Regions from separate parts of the Telluria sp. AZSoR62 genome, predicted to be linked through region 2. Evidence: predicted binding sites of a transcription regulator. Region 2 holds the regulator's gene; the other holds the start of a gene.
What was found. The regulator sigma-54, encoded in region 2, starts transcription at its own class of promoters, with help from an activator protein. The targets are predictions, from matches to a motif close to TGGCANGNAANCTGCTTT.
Positions count from the first base shown of each region.

Region 1: the regulator sigma-54 is predicted to act here: its motif matches at 3,390-3,407, upstream of AC3XQU_RS20885 (PEP-CTERM sorting domain-containing protein).

Region 1 covers NZ_JBYTST010000017.1:17,166-24,926, reverse strand. Annotated here, with positions in the region: gene AC3XQU_RS20900 (M28 family peptidase) at 1-190, shown strand, start outside; gene AC3XQU_RS20895 (M28 family peptidase) at 271-1,923, shown strand; gene sodC (superoxide dismutase [Cu-Zn] SodC) at 2,056-2,577, opposite strand; gene AC3XQU_RS20885 (PEP-CTERM sorting domain-containing protein) at 2,749-3,354, opposite strand; gene AC3XQU_RS20880 (GAF domain-containing protein) at 3,525-6,281, opposite strand; gene ovoA (5-histidylcysteine sulfoxide synthase) at 6,553-7,761, shown strand, end outside.
Region 2 covers NZ_JBYTST010000006.1:199,702-207,462, forward strand. Annotated here, with positions in the region: gene queF (NADPH-dependent 7-cyano-7-deazaguanine reductase QueF) at 1-382, shown strand, start outside; gene AC3XQU_RS11795 (PTS sugar transporter subunit IIA) at 734-1,216, shown strand; gene hprK (HPr(Ser) kinase/phosphatase) at 1,291-2,226, shown strand; gene rapZ (RNase adapter RapZ) at 2,285-3,163, shown strand; gene AC3XQU_RS11810 (enoyl-CoA hydratase/isomerase family protein) at 3,242-4,327, opposite strand; gene hpf (ribosome hibernation-promoting factor, HPF/YfiA family) at 4,471-4,824, opposite strand; gene AC3XQU_RS11820 (RNA polymerase factor sigma-54) at 4,881-6,359, opposite strand; gene lptB (LPS export ABC transporter ATP-binding protein) at 6,362-7,135, opposite strand; gene lptA (lipopolysaccharide transport periplasmic protein LptA) at 7,132-7,686, opposite strand; gene lptC (LPS export ABC transporter periplasmic protein LptC) at 7,715-7,761, opposite strand, start outside.

The DNA of each region.
Region 1 (7,761 bases), on a different contig from region 2:
GATGTCGCTGTACGGGATGGAAGACCAGCTGCTGCGCTTCACCTTCGAGGCCAAGGGCGAGGACCTGCTGGCGATCGTGGTCGAGGAGCGCATGCCCGGGCTGCCGGCCCACCTGCTGCCGCCCGGCGCCCCGCCGCGCATGCCGGGAACGGGCATGACAATCTCCTCGGACGTGCTGCGGTTTTACTGAGCAGTTGGCATACAATGGCCGATGCACGCCGGGCACCCCTGGCGTCATGTCCATTCGATTAATTTACGCAGCAGGATTCCATGCACAAGATCGTCTCCTCCGTTGTCCTCACCGCCCTCGCGGGCAGCCTGGCCCTGGCCTATCCGGCCGCCGCCACCGCTGCAGCCAAGTCGCCCAAGTCCGCGCAAGCCGCGACCGTCAAGGAAGCGCCGCTGCGCGCCCACCTGGCCTTCCTGTCGTCCGACGCCGTCGAAGGCCGCGGTACCGGGCAGCGCGGCGGCGAACTGACCGTCACCTATCTGGAAACGCAAGCCGCCGCCGCGGGCCTGCAGCCGGCCAACAACGGCAGCTTCCGCCAGCCGGTGAAGATCGCGGGCGTGCGCTCGCTGCCGCAGAAGAGCAACCTCGCCATCATGGCCGGCGGCCAGGCGCTGCCGCTGCAGTTCGGCGCAGACTGGGTCTGGGGCCCGGGCGACGCCAAGGCCGACCACACCCTCGACGCCGAGATGGTGTTCGTCGGCTACGGCATCAACGCGCCGGAAGAAGGCTGGGACGATTTCAAGGGCATGGACGTCAAGGGCAAGGTCATCGTCATGATGGTGAACGACCCGGCGCCGACGGCCGCCGAGCCAAAGCGCTTCAACGGCGCCGGCCTGACCTATTACGGCCGCTGGACCTACAAGCTGGAAGAAGCCGCGCGCCAGGGCGCCGCCGGCGTGCTGCTGATCCACACCGACGCATCGGCCTCGTACGGCTGGAGCGTGGTGCAGAACAGCTGGGCCGCCGCCGAGCGCTTCCAGCTGGCCGAGGGCAAGCTGGGCACCGGCCTGCAGGGCTGGATGACCGACGCCACCGCGCGCAAGCTGTTCGCAGCAAGCGGCCAGGACCTCGACAAGCTGCGCTTCGCGGCCGAGGACAAGGCCTTCAAGCCGGTGGTGCTGAACGCCCGCGTCAAGGGCGAGGCGCGCGCCGAAGTGCGCACGCTGAACGAATTCAACGTGGCCGGCATCGTGCCGGGCACCGACCCGAAGCTCAAGGACGAAGTCGTGGTGTACAGCGCGCACTGGGACCACATGGGCAAGCAGGGTAGCGAAGGCGACACCATCTTCAACGGCGCCGTCGACAACGCATCGGGCACCGCCGCCCTGCTGGCGATGGCGGAGCAAGCCGTGCGCAATCCGGCCAAGCGCAGCCAGATGTTCCTGTGGGTCGCGGCCGAAGAACAGGGCCTGCTGGGCAGCGCCGCCTATGCCGCCAAGCCGCTGTGGCCGATCGAAAAGACCGTCGCCAACCTGAACCTGGACAGCCTGAACTTCGTGGGCCTGGTCAAGGACGTCAGCACCCCGGGCAGCGAACGCACCGACCTGGGCGCGATGGCCGCCGCCACCGCCAAGAGCATGGGCCTGCAGATCGCCGCGGCCAAGCCGGACCTGGCCGGCGGCTACTTCCGCAGCGACCACTTCAGCTTCGCCAAGGCCGGCGTGCCGGCGTTCTCGGTGGGCGCGGGCCACGGCTGGGTAAAGGATGTGGAAGCGAGCGACGCCAAGCAGAAGGCCTACCGCGCGCGCTACCACCAGGTGTCGGATGAATACGATCCGAACTGGGACCTGGCCGGCATGGTGCAGCAGGCGCAGTTCACGCTGAACCTGGGCCGCATGGTCGCGGATGCGCCGAAGGCGCCGCAGTGGAAGGCGGGCGATCCGTTCGGCAAGGCGCGCACGGCAGCCAAGTAAGCCGTTCTACGGAACGTGAAAAACCCGGCAGTGCCGGGTTTTTTTTCGCCCTTCGCTATCGGGGGTCGTTCGATGGATGAAATTTTATTTCATGCAGCAATCTCGCATGAAATATTGTTTCATGCAGCCCGATTACTGGATGATCCCGCACGCCATCCGGGCACCACCACCGCCGAGCGGCGCCGGATGGTCGGCATGGTTATCCCCGCCCGCATGCACCATCAGGGCCTTGCCCTTGACGTCCGCCATCTTCAGCCGCGGGGCCAGCACCGGATTGGACGCCGCCCCTTTCTCATCGACCGCCAGCGCCGGCAAATCGCCCAGGTGACCCTCGCCCCATGGCAGCCCGTGCTTGCCGGTCTTGGCGGGATCGAGGTGGCCGCCCGCGGCGCCTGCCGCGACCGTCTTGCCATCCTTCTGGTTCGGGCCGCAGTTGCCGTTTTCGTGCACGTGGAAGCCGTGCAGGCCGGCGGGCAACCCGGTCAAGGCAGGCGTAAAGACCAGACCATGCTTCGTCTCGCTGATGGTGACGGTGCCCACGCTGGCGCCCTCGCCCTTCTCGGTTGCCATCTTCAGGGGGGCCTTCATATCGGCGGCATTGGCGGCGGCGCAGCTTGCGCCCAACAGGACGGCACAGATCCAGCGAATCTTCATGACTAGCTCCTTGGGAATCGGTTAGTGAACGAGAACCGGAACAAGTGTATGCCATCGCCCGGGACGGGGGCGTCCGGCTGGATGTGCTGACGGGGCCCGCAATGCAGCCAGCCGGGACATGCCCGGCTGGTTGGGTGAAGCAGATGCTTGCCGCGCCAGCGCGGCCGTCGCTTAAACGTTGCGGCGGCGGCGCGCCAGGCCCAGCAGGCCGAAGCCGGCGCCCATCAGCGCCAGGGTCGCCGGTTCCGGAATCGGCGCCGGCGGCGCAATGCTGTCGCCGGCCAGGCGGATCGCATCGATCTCTTCCCAGTCGGCGGTGTGGTTGCTGTTGACATACACCTTCAGGCCCGAGACCAGGAACGAGGTCGTGGCCCACGACATGCTGAAATCGAAGGGGACGTTGGCGACGCTAATATCGGCGCCGGACCATACCGTGTGCAGCTTGCCCAGGGTGTCGATCACGTCGACCTGGGTGACGAAGCCGTTGCCCGAGGTTTCGCGGATGGTCGCGCCGGTGGCATACACGGCGGTGGTGAAGCCGACCGAAATGAATTCCATCGTGCCGTTCTGGCTACGCGGCGCCCATGCGGTCGCGTAGTCGCCATACAGGAAGGTATTCGGCGCGCCCAGCACCTGCGCGGCGCTCCAGCTGCCCGCGCTGTACTGCGAGCTGAAGTCCTTGACCGTGCTGGCATATTGCAGCACCGGCGCGGCACTGGCGGCCGAGGCGAGGAGCAGGCTGGTGCAGGCGGCGGTGATCAGGCGTTTGATGGACATGGCGTGCTTCCGGTTGGGAACAATGATGCCCATAAGAAGCAAAAATAATGCCAGAATAAAATAATTGCATAATTTCAATGCCTTAGCGCGGAGGGCATCCCGGCGCGCGGCCCGGGTGTAAAGTCTTCCGACAGCACCAGGGCCGCGCAAGGCTCACGCGCCAGCAGGCATCAGGCCAGTTCGGCCACGTCCGGCTCCGGCTTGCGCTGTCCGGTTTCCTGCCCCTGCGCGCACTGCGGCAACCGCGCCAGGATGTCTACCAGCGCGCGGAATTCCACCGGCTTGACCAGGTGATAGTCGAAGCCGGCCGCTTTCGAGAGGTCGCGGTCGCGCTCCTGCCCATAGCCGGTGAGCGCGATGAACACCGCCTGCGGATGCTCGCGGCGCAGGCGGCGCGCCAGCTCGTAGCCGGTCATGTCGGGCAGGCCGATGTCGAGGATGAAGGCATGCGTGTGGGCGATCTCGCTCGAGGCCAGCGTGCGCACGCCGTCCTCGAACACGTTCACGCTATGCCCCTGCGCGCGCAGCAGCACCGCCAGCGACTGGGCCGCATCGGCGTTGTCGTCGACGATGGTCAGGGTGCAGGGCGCCACGCTGCGCGCCGCCGCATGCAGCTGCGTTGGGCTTGGGACGCCCGCCGCATCGACCAGCGGCAGCAGCACCGACACCGAGGTGCCCAGGTTCAGGCCATCGCTATGCGCTTCCACCTGGCCGCCGTGCATCTGGATGATGGACTTGACCAGCGCCAGGCCGATGCCGAGGCCGCCCTGCGAGCGGTCCGGCGTGCGCTCGGCCTGGGTGAACAGGTCGAACACGTGCGGCAGCAGCTTGGCGTCCATGCCGCTGCCATTGTCGATCACGATCATGCGCGCCGCATCCAGCCCGGCTTCGAGGCGCAGCGTAATGCGGCCCTGCGGCGGCGTGTACTTGGCCGCGTTGTTGAGCAGGTTGACCAGCACCTGCACCAGGCGCGTGCGGTCGCCCGCCACCACCACCGGCCGCGATGGCGCTTCCACCATGAGCAGGTGCTGGCGCGCCTCGATGTGCGGGCGCGCCTGCTCGACGGCGGCGCGCAGCACCGCGTCCAGTTCGAGCGGTTCGGTATCCAGCTTGACCAGGCCGCGCGTGACGCGCGACACATCCAGCAAATCGTCCACCAGCTCGGTCATGTGGCGCACCTGGCGCGAGATGATGTTGCCGGCCTTGAGGCGCAGGTTCTCGTCCACGCTCGGCATCTTGAGCAGCTGCGCCGCGTTGGTGATCGGCGCCAGCGGGTTGCGCAGCTCGTGCGCCAGCATGGCCAGGAATTCATCCTTCATCTTGCTGTGGCGCTCGGCCTCGGCGCGCGCGGCGCGCTCGCTGGCCAGCAATCCCTCGCGTTCCTTCGCGGCGCGCTGGGCCAGCTCGTACAGGCGCGCATTGTCGATCGCCACCGCGGCCTGCGACACGAAGCCGGTGATCAGCTGCTCGGTGCGCTCGTCGAACATGTGCGTGCGCGAGTGGCCGAAGAACAGCCCGCCCAGCACCTCGCCCGAGCGCGAATACACCGAGGCCGCCAGGTAGCTGCGCACCGGCAGGTGGCCTTTGGGCATGCCGTGGTGCGGGCCCATGCTGCCATAGCGCGGGTCCTTGGTGATGTCGTCGCTGCGGATCGGCGCCGTGCCGTGGAAGGTCGGCGCGAAGATCGCGGTTGGACGCGGATGGCCGAACCGCTCGAAGGCTTCGCGCGGCGCGCCGCTGAGCGTATAGAGCAGGTAAGCGTCGCCGTTGTCGTCCTTGCCGTTGTAGAAGAAGGCACCGAATTCGGCGCCGGTCAGTTCGGTGGCGGCGTCGGTGATCGCCTGCAGCAGCGTGTCGACATCCAGCGTGGACGCGAGCGCATTGCCGGCGCGGTTGAGCAGCTCGAGCATGCGCGTCTCTTCGCGCAGCGCTTCCTCGGCGCGGATGCGGCGCAGCGCTTCCCAGGTGCGGCGCGCCAGGTCTTCGGCCAGCGTGCGCTCGTCCTCGGTCCAGCGGTAGGCGTGGTCCTTGTACAGGAAGCCGGCGCCGTGCAGGCGGTTGCCGTCCTTGAGTGGAATGACGATGAGCGAATGGATGCCCAGGCTCAGGCAAGGGTCGGCGACGGCGACGCAGCCGGGATCGGACCTGAGATCGTTGATGCAGATGGTGGCGCCGGCGCGCAGCTGCTCGAGCAGGCCCGGCGAGAGCATGTCCAGCGGCAGCGTGCCATGCGCGCCGCCGGTCTCGACACCGTCCATCCATTCTTCCTTGACCGCGAAGCTGCGTTTTTCTTCCTCGAGCTCGACATACGCCACTTTCGAGCCGGTGAAGTATTCGCTCGTCAGCCGGATGGTCGCCTTGAGCATCGGGGCGAACTCGGTCTCGCGGCGCAGGGTATCGGCCAGCATCAGCTGGTAGGCCTGGCGGCGCTCGCCCATCACGGCCTTGGTGGTTTCGATGGCGGTCACCAGCACCCCTTCGATACCGCCGGTGTCGCCATAGATCGGGCTGTACGAGTGGCTGAAGTAACAGCTCTCGGCAAAGCCATGACGGTTCAGCATGATCTGGAATTCGTCGTCGGCGAAGGTGGCGCCCCGGCGCACCTGCTCCCACATCGGCTGCAGCGTCGGCCAGGCTTCGCTCCACGTGTTCCGGCTGTCATCGCCCAGGGCCCCGTCGAGCTTGGCACCAAGGATGGGCACGAAGGCATCGTTGAAGAACTGGACGTAGTCGTCGCCCCAGGCGAGATAGGCCGGCATGCGCAGGTCGAGCACGGTGCGTACCGCGTGTTTCAGGCTGTGCGGCCAGCTGGCGACCGGGCCGACGGCGGTGGTCTCCCATGGGAAGGCGCGCATCTGGCGTTCCATGTCCGACATACCGGTTGTGGCGCCGGTCGCATGCGGGGTCGCGTCAAAGGGCCAGGGCATATTGCTCGATTGGTAAAAAGTGTGAAAAGAACGATAACTCAGCAGTGGATCATAACAGTCATCACACCGGCTCGGCGTACGGATGAGTTAAGTACGCAACACAGGGACACATGTCGGATATGTTACCCGCGCAGCATACACGCTATGTCGGCCACAGATTGTCGGTTAGTATGAGGGCCGAGCGATTGTTGCTTGTTCACAATAACTGCAGCGTCGATCCTGCCGGGCCGGCAATGGCCCGTGCCTCAGTCATAGACCTGTGGAAGTGGACATGCTTTCGTTTGACGATCAACTGGGACGCGCCCGCAAGCACATGGACGCGGCGCAGGCAAAGCTGGACCGGTTGCGCACTCTGTCACCCGTCATGATCGACCTGTCGCTGCGCGAGAACGCCGTGGGCGCGCGGATCGGCCAGACCTTGGCGGACCGGCTCGACCTGCTGCCCCGCTTGAGGGAATTCGGCTTTCGTCGTATCGTCCTCGGTACCCTGAATTATTCGCTGCCGGACGAGCCGGAAGTCGACGACGACTTCATGCTGCACCTGCGCGACCACGGGATCGACAGAAGCGGATGCTTCGCCCTCACCGGCATCGGCATCCCGGATGCCGATGGCATCTTCCAGCCTTCGCCCTCGCTACGCAAGCTGCGCGACTACGGCGTGCCCAACACCCTGCTCGAGATCGGCCTGAGCGACGAAGGCATGGCCGGCGAGTACGACATGGCCGCGCTGCTCGATGGCCTGCCCGCCAGCGTCGACTGGATCCATGCGCACGTCACGGGCGACGGCGGCCAGGCGCCACGCATCATCGTGAACATCGCCGACGGCTGCGACGCCTTTGCCGAGAACCTGCCGCGCGTCGTGTCGGTGCTGCGGCTGCTGGCCCGGCTGCCGATCGAGGGCGTGAGCATCGAGGATGCGCGCGGCACCTTCTTCCCCTTCCAGGTCGGCGCCTATGTCGCCATCGCCCGCGACATCCTGCCGCCGCCCATGCAGCTGCTGGTGCACGTGCACGCTGGCGCCGGCTTCGAGAACGCGTCCGTGATCGAAGCGCTGCTGCAGGGCGCGGACGGCGTCTGGGCCGGCCTGCCCAAGCGCACTGCCGTCAATGGCCACGCCTCGCTGGGCGAATTGATCGCCAACCTGGCCCGCATCGGCAACCAGTCGGTGGCGCAGTACCGGCTGGACAGCCTGCTGCCGCTGGCCACCGAGATCCAGCAGCGCATGGACGGCGCCGCCTTGCCGGACGACCTGCCGATCCTGGGCGCCAATGCCTACCGCTTGCCGCTGAGCGTGTTTCGCCAGCGTGCGGACCGCTTCATGGACCTGCCGCCGGAACGCATCGGCGGCAACTACCGCTATCGCATCTGCCCCGTGGTGAGCGACCCGGCCGTGATCGCCGGCCGCCTCGCCGAAATCACAGGACGTCCTGCCCACTCGTTCGCACCCAGTCATCTGGAAGCGATGGTGCGTCTCATGCGC
Region 2 (7,761 bases):
GATCGACCAGTACGTGCCGGCGCCCCAGCTTCTCAGCGCGAACCACGGCGATGGCCCGGTGGAAGAGACCCTGGTGTCGCACCTGTTGAAATCGAACTGCCTGGTCACCGGCCAGCCGGACTGGGGAAGCGTGCAGATTACCTATGTCGGCCCGCAGATCGAACAGGAAGGCCTGCTGCGCTACCTGATCGGCTTCCGCGAGCACAACGAATTCCACGAGCAATGTGTGGAGCGCATCTTCATGGACGTGCTGCGCCAGTGCAAGCCGTCCAAGCTGGCCGTGTACGCCCGCTATACCCGCCGCGGCGGCCTGGACATCAACCCGTGGCGCGCCAATTTCAGCACCGGCATGCCGGGCAATTTGCGCACGGCCCGCCAGTAAGCGCCTTCCAACACACAGCCTCAACCCGGCTGTGCGTTTTCGGCCACAACCATTGCGCGGTTCCGATGTCAAACCCCCTGAGCCCCCCGTTTGCCCAAAATCCGGGCATGGGCCGATAAAAATCGGCACAAGCTGGCTGCCACCCTCATTTCCTGCGCTTTCTTGTCAATTTCACTCAAGAAATTGCGTTTAGTTGGAGGGGATTTTTATGGTCCAGGCCTATGCTTTTACGGGCTCGTCCCCACGTAATCCACTGGATGCCCGTACAGATACGAAATCGCATGCCGCTGCCATGAAACAGGCCTATAATTCCGCCTCGCAAGCACCTACCTGTGCATCAGCACACTAGTTATGACGAACCTTAGCAAAATCCTCTCGCTCGAGAACGTGCAGCTGGACCTGGAAGTGTCCAGCAAGAAGCGCGCCTTCGAGCAGGCTGGCTTGATCTTCGAGAACAACTGCGGCATCGCGCGTTCGACCGTGTCGGACAACCTGTTCGCCCGCGAGCGTCTCGGCTCCACTGGTCTCGGCCATGGCGTGGCCGTGCCGCATGGCCGCATCAAGGGTTCCAAGAGCCTGAAGTCGCCCCTCGCCGCCTTCGTGCGCCTGGTCGAACCGATTCCCTTCGAGTCGCCCGACGGCCAGCCGGTCAGCCTGCTGTTCTTCCTGTTGATCCCGGACCACGTCACCCAGCAGCACCTCGAGATCCTGTCGGAAATTGCCGAGCTCTTCTCGGACGAAGCCATGCGCACTGCGCTGGCCACCGACCCGGACCCGAAATCGGTGCACGAGCGCATTATCAATTGGCAACCCAGCCTGCAGGCAATGGGTTAAGCGCCCGCGTCAAGCTACCCTAGTTACGCTACACTAGCTTCGCGGCAATGTCGCCGCGCCCCATGCCCATGCCCATGCTGCAGACCCCGCTGACCATCCAACGGCTGTACGACGACAATCGCGACAGCCTCCAGCTCGGCTGGTTCGCAGGCTTTCCCGGCGGCGAGCGGCAGATCGCGGGCGACGCCGCCTCGGCCGCCGACCAGGTCGGCCACCTGAACCTGATCCACCCGGGCCGCATCCAGGTGTTCGGGCACCAGGAACTGAACTACTACCACCGCCTCAAATCGAGCTCGCGCACCCACGTCATCGGCGAGCTGATCGGCGGCGGCCCGCCGGCCCTGATCATCGCGCAGGGCCTGGAAACCCCGCCCGACATCCTCGCGATTTGCGACGACCAGAACATCCCGCTGTTCTCGACCCCGCTGCCGGCGGCGCAGGTGATCGACTTTCTGCGCGTCTATTTGTCCAAGAAACTGGCGCAGCGCGTCATCATGCATGGTGTGTTCATGGACGTGCTCGGCGTGGGCGTGTTGATCACGGGCGACTCGGGCCTCGGTAAAAGCGAGCTGGGCCTGGAACTGATTTCGCGTTCGCACGGCCTGGTGGCCGACGATGCCGTGGAATTCTCGCGCATCGCCCCGAACATGATCGAGGGCCGCTGCCCGCCGCTGCTGCAGAACCTGCTGGAAGTGCGCGGCCTGGGCCTGCTGGACATCAAGGCGATCTTTGGCGAGACCGCGGTGCGCCGCAAGATGCGCCTGAAGCTGATCGTGCACCTGGTCAAGCGCGGGGCCCTCGACGAAGAAGTCGAACGCCTGCCCTTCCAGCACCCGACCGAAGACGTGCTCGGCCTGCCGGTGCGCAAGGTCGTGATTCCCGTCGCCGCCGGCCGCAACATCGCGGTGCTGCTCGAGGCCGCCGTACGCAACACCATCCTGCAATTGCGCGGGATCGATACGCTGCAGGAATTCATGGAGCGTCAACGACAAGCCATGACCGGCGACTGACCCAGGCCGCATGGCTCGCGGGGGACAAGCCCGTGGCGCTTGCGGTATCATCACTGCCATGCACATCGTCCTCATTACCGGTATTTCGGGCTCAGGCAAATCGGTTGCCCTGAATGTCCTCGAAGACGCAGGCTACTACTGCGTCGACAATCTCCCGCCGGCCCTGCTGCCGGCCCTGGTCTACGCTGTCGGCGAAAAAGGCGCGGACAAGATCGCCGTCGCGGTCGATGCCCGCAGCGCCGAATCGCTGGTTGAATTGCCCGTGAGCGTGCGCCACCTGAAGGAAGAAGGCCACAACCTCAAGGTGATGTTCCTGACCTCGAGCACCCATTCGCTGGTGGCGCGCTTTTCCGAAACCCGCCGCAGTCACCCGCTGTCGCACCAGGTGCGTCCGGGGGAAAACCCGGCCTCGCGCCGCACCCTGATCGAATGCATCGCCGAAGAACGCGAACGCCTGTCGGCGATCGAAAACCTCGGCCACGTGATCGACACCTCGGAGCTGTCGGCCAACAAGCTGCGCGAATGGATCCGCGAACTGGCCGACATCGAACACGCGCCGCTGACCCTGTTCTTCGAGTCCTTCGCCTTCAAGGTCGGCGTGCCGCTCGACGCCGACTTCGTGTTCGACGTGCGCGCGATCCCGAACCCGTATTACGACCTGGCGCTGCGCCCGCTCACGGGCCGAGATGCTCCCGTGATCGCCTTCCTGGATGCCCAGCCCAGCGCCACCGAGATGCTGGAAGATATCAAGAACTTCGTCGCCAAATGGCTGCCCTCGTTCAAGACGGACAACCGCAGCTACCTGACCGTGGCGGTGGGTTGCACCGGCGGGCAGCACCGCTCGGTGTACATGGCGGAACGCCTCGGCGCCTATTTCGGAGGCACCGAACGCGTGATCGTGCGGCACCGGGAGCAGCCCAAGCACGTTGCGGTCTGAACGCTTGAAAAACGGTGGGGGCGGGTAACCCGGGCCAACGGCCCGGGTTACCCGCCCCCACCCACATTCAAACCGGCGTCAGGCCAGGTGGTGCAGCGGATGCGCGTAGTCGGGCCACACTGGCTCGAAGAATGCCGCCACCATCTCCGGCGTGACTTCCTCCAGCGTCGCCGGATTCCACTTCGGCGCATTGTCCTTGTCGATCACCAGCGCGCGCACGCCTTCGAGCACTTCGCCGTGCTCGAAATTGCGGCGCACCAGCGAGCGTTCCATGCGCAGGCAGTCGGCCACGCCGAGCGCGGCGCCGCGCAGCAGGAGTTCGCGCGTGACGCACATCATCAGCGGCGAGCGCTGGCGCATGGCCTTCAGGGCCTTTTGCGCGAACGGGTTTTCGTCGCGCGCGAGCGATTCCATGATGGCGGCCACTGAAGCAGCGCTGAAGTGCGCATCGATCACGGCGCGCTGGGCCTGCAGTTCACTGCTGCCGGCGGCTTGCGCAAACGGCGCGGCAAACGCGCGGATCGCCGCAGGCAGGTCGGCGCCCGCGGTCGCCTCCACCAGCGCCATCAGCTCGCCCATCTTCTCGCCCGGCACGAACAGGTCGGCCAGTCCCACATAGATGGCGTCGGCCGCGCCGATGGTCAGGCCGGTCAGGCCCAGGTATTGCCCCAGCTGGCCCGGCGCATGCGACAGGAAATGGCTGCCGCCGACATCCGGGAACAGGCCGATGTTCACTTCGGGCATGGCAACCTTGCTGCGTTCGGTGACAATGCGCAGGCCGCAACCAGGGCCGCCCTGGGCGATGCCCATGCCCCCGCCCATCACCACGCCGTCCATCAGCGCGATATACGGCTTCGGGTAGAAATGGATCAGGTGGTTCAGTGCGTATTCTTCGGTAAAGAAGTCTTCCAGCAGCGCGCTGCCGCCCATCGGCCCGACCTGGCCCTTTTCGTGGAAGAAGCGGATGTCGCCACCCGCGCACAAGGCCTTCTCGCTGGTGCTGCCGATGACGACCGCGTCGATGCCGGCGTCAGTTTGCCAGTCGCGCAGGATCGCGGTGAGCGCGCGCACCATGTCGAGCGAGAGGGAGTTCAGGGCTTGCGGCCGGTCGAGCGTAATGACGCCGGTGCGGTTGGCGACGCGGGTCAGGACGGTGTCGGTCATGGAGATGCTCTGTGATCGAAAAGACATGCATTCTACAGAACAAAAGCGTGAAATTGGAAGCGTGCAAACGTAACAGTAAAGGGAGCGCCCAGCAAAAAGGGCGTCCCCTCAGACGCCCCTGCTGTCATTGCTGCTGTGCGTATTTACGCGACGGCGGCTTCGCCGGTATCCGGCAGGCGCTTGTGCGCCACGTGATTATGGTTTTGCAGCATGGACTTGTGCTTGATGACCTGGCGGTCCAGCCTGTCCATCAGCATGTCGATCGCCGCGTACAGGTCTTGCGCGGCGCTGGCCACATGCAAAATTTTTCCTGATACTTGCAGGTTGATCTCGGCTTTCTGCCGTTTTTCTTTTTCGGTGAGATTATCGATGGCGAGGAACACGTGGGTGTCGATCACGTGGTCGAAATGGCGGGTAATGCGCTCGAGCTTATTCTGAACGTATTCACGAATTGCGGGAGTCACTTCAAGATGATGACCACTGATTGTGAGGTTCATACACACTCCTTTGAAATGTTGCCCTGCCGGCACCACAAGGTAGGTGGGACAGTGCTTTACAGAGACTTGCGGAGGCTGACGGGAGGGATCTTGAGGGCTTCGCGGTATTTGGCTACCGTCCGGCGCGCAATGACCATACCTTGTTCCCCGAGCATTTCCGCGATCTTGCTGTCGGATAAAGGGTTCTTAGGGTCTTCTGCTCCTGTCAATTGCGCAATCAGCGCGCGGATCGCCGTGGAAGATGCTTCTCCCCCCGCTTCGGTGGCGACGTGGCTTCCGAAGAAGTATTTCAGTTCAAACATGCCGTGGGGGGTCAACATGTATTTCTGCGTGGTTACACGGGAAATAGTGCTCTCGTGTAGGCCTAGTGTATCAGCAATCTCGCGCAGCACAAGCGGACGCATGGCAACCGCGCCGTGGCTGAAAAAGTTGCGCTGGCGCTCAACAATTGCCTCGGCTACGCGCAGGATCGTGTCGAAACGCTGGCGCATATTCTTGATCAGCCACTTGGCTTCCTGCAGCTGTGCGCCCATCTGGCTCTCGCTTTTTCCCTGCTTGAGCAGGTTGGCGTAAAGCGAGTTCACGCGCAGCTTCGGCATCACATCCGGGTTCAGCATGACCGACCAGCCGCTCTTGGCGCGGCGTACGATCACGTCCGGCACCACGTAGTCCGAGGCAGCGGACGCAAAGGCCGCGCCGGGATGCGGATTGCACTGGCGGATGACGGCCTGGACCTCGCGCAGGTCTTCGTCGTCGCAGTCCAGCGCCTTCTTGAGCTTGGTGTACTCGCGCTGGGCGAACCAGCTCAGGTAGCCTTCGACGATGCTCAAGGCCAGGCGCCGCGTCACCATCGGCACGCCCGGCATGCGACGGATCTGCAGCGCCAGGCATTCGGCCGCGCTGCGGGCGCCGCAGCCGACCGGGTCCAGGCTCTGCACCAGCGCCAGCGCGCAGCGCAGCTCGTCCATCTCGATCTCGAGTTCGGCGGGCAGGCGCGCGTGGATGTCGTCCAGCGGCTCCTCCAGGTAGCCGTTGTCGTCCAGCGCATCGATCACCAGTTCGGCCAGCGCGCGGTCGCGCACGCCGCAGCCGGTGGTGCGAACCTGCTCGGCCAGGTGCTCGCGCAGCGACACGCTGCACGCTTCCAGCTGCGGGCGGCCGTCTTCGTCGTCGCCGCTCCTCGCGCCGCCGCCCTCGCCGCCCCAGTCGCCGTCAGGCTCGCCGCGGTCGCGGTCGCCGTCCTCGAAGCCGTCGGCATCGGGCTTGGCGGCCTCGCCTTCGCCGCCTTCCTGTCCCGGCTGCGCGGCCGGGGCTTCGGCGCTGGAGGGGGCGCTGTTGATGGCGCCGTCGGCCAGCAGCCGCACCGAGTGGTCGAGCGGATCGTCGAGCCGTTCGAGCAGCGGGTTATCGGTCAGTATCTGCTCGAGCTCCTGGTGCAGTTCGAGCGTGGACAATTGCAGCAGCCGGATCGACTGCTGCAGTTGCGGCGTGAGCGCCAGGTGCTGCGACGTGCGGAGTTGCAGGGACTGTTTCATGGTCACATGCGGAAGTGTTCGCCGAGGTAGACGCGGCGCACCGACTCGTCGGCGATGATGTCGTCCGGACGGCCCGAGGCCAGCACCGCCCCCTGGTTGATGATGTAGGCGCGGTCGCAGATGCCGAGCGTCTCGCGCACGTTGTGGTCCGTGATCAGGACGCCGATGTTGCGCTCCTTCAGGAAGCGCACGATGCGCTGGATCTCGATCACCGCAATCGGGTCCACGCCGGCAAAGGGTTCGTCCAGCAGCACGAAGCGCGGATTGGTAGCGAGTGCGCGTGCGATCTCGACGCGGCGGCGCTCGCCGCCCGACAGCGACAGCGCCGGGTTCTCGCGCAGCTTCTCGATCTGCAGCTCGGCCAGCAGGGTGTCCAGGCGCCCGTTGATCTCGTCCTTCGACAAGGCCTTGCCCTCGTTGGTGCGCTGCAGTTCCAGCACGGCGCGGATATTCTCTTCCACCGTCAGCTTGCGGAACACCGAGGCTTCCTGCGGCAGGTAGGACAGGCCCAGCACCGCGCGGCGGTGGATCGGCAGGCTCGAGATGTCGGTGCCGTTGATGTCGATCGAGCCGGCGTCCGACGGCACCAGGCCGACGATCATGTAGAACGAGGTGGTCTTGCCGGCGCCGTTCGGGCCCAGCAGCCCCACCACTTCGCCGCAATCGACCTGCAGCGACACGTCGCGCACCACCAGCCGCTTGCCATAGCTCTTTTGCAGGCCCTTGACGACCAGGGTGCTGCAGCCTTCGCGCACGCTCTTCTCCACCACCGTCATTGCTTGCCGCCTTCTGCAGGCGCAGCGCGGCGCGGGGCGATGATCAGGGTGCCGCGCCCGCCGCCGACCTTGCTCTGGCCGCTGGCGTCGTTGCGCACCTGGGCGACTTCCTTGCGGTTGTCGTAGGAGATGAAGGGACCCTTGATTTCGTTGGCCAGGCGGCCGTTTTCCAGTTCGCGCACTTCGGCGGCGGTGAACAGCTTCACCAGTTCGGCGCGCTCGTCGTACTCGATGCGCTGGGCCTGGCCCTCGACCCACAGGTCCGGGCCGCCGTCGCGCTTCTGGCGGAAGGTGGCCAGCTTGCCGGGGGCCGCGGTGAGCGTCACGCTCATGTAGCCTTCCGGCGTTTCCTTCACCTGGGCGCGGTCGGACTTGAGCACCAGGGTGCCGCGCGTGAGCACGACATTACCCGTCAGGATGCGGGTTTGCGTCACTTCGTCGACGTCCAGGGTGTCGAAGTTGATCACGGCCTGCTTGAGCGAATCGGCGCGCTCGGCAAGGGCGCCGAGGGAAGCCAGGCCAAGAAGGGCCGCAAGGATGATTTTTTTCATGGGTGCTTGTCCTGTGATGACGTGCGCGCTAGCGTTGCGCGCGTGGCGGATAGACGATCTGGCCGCGGCTGGCCA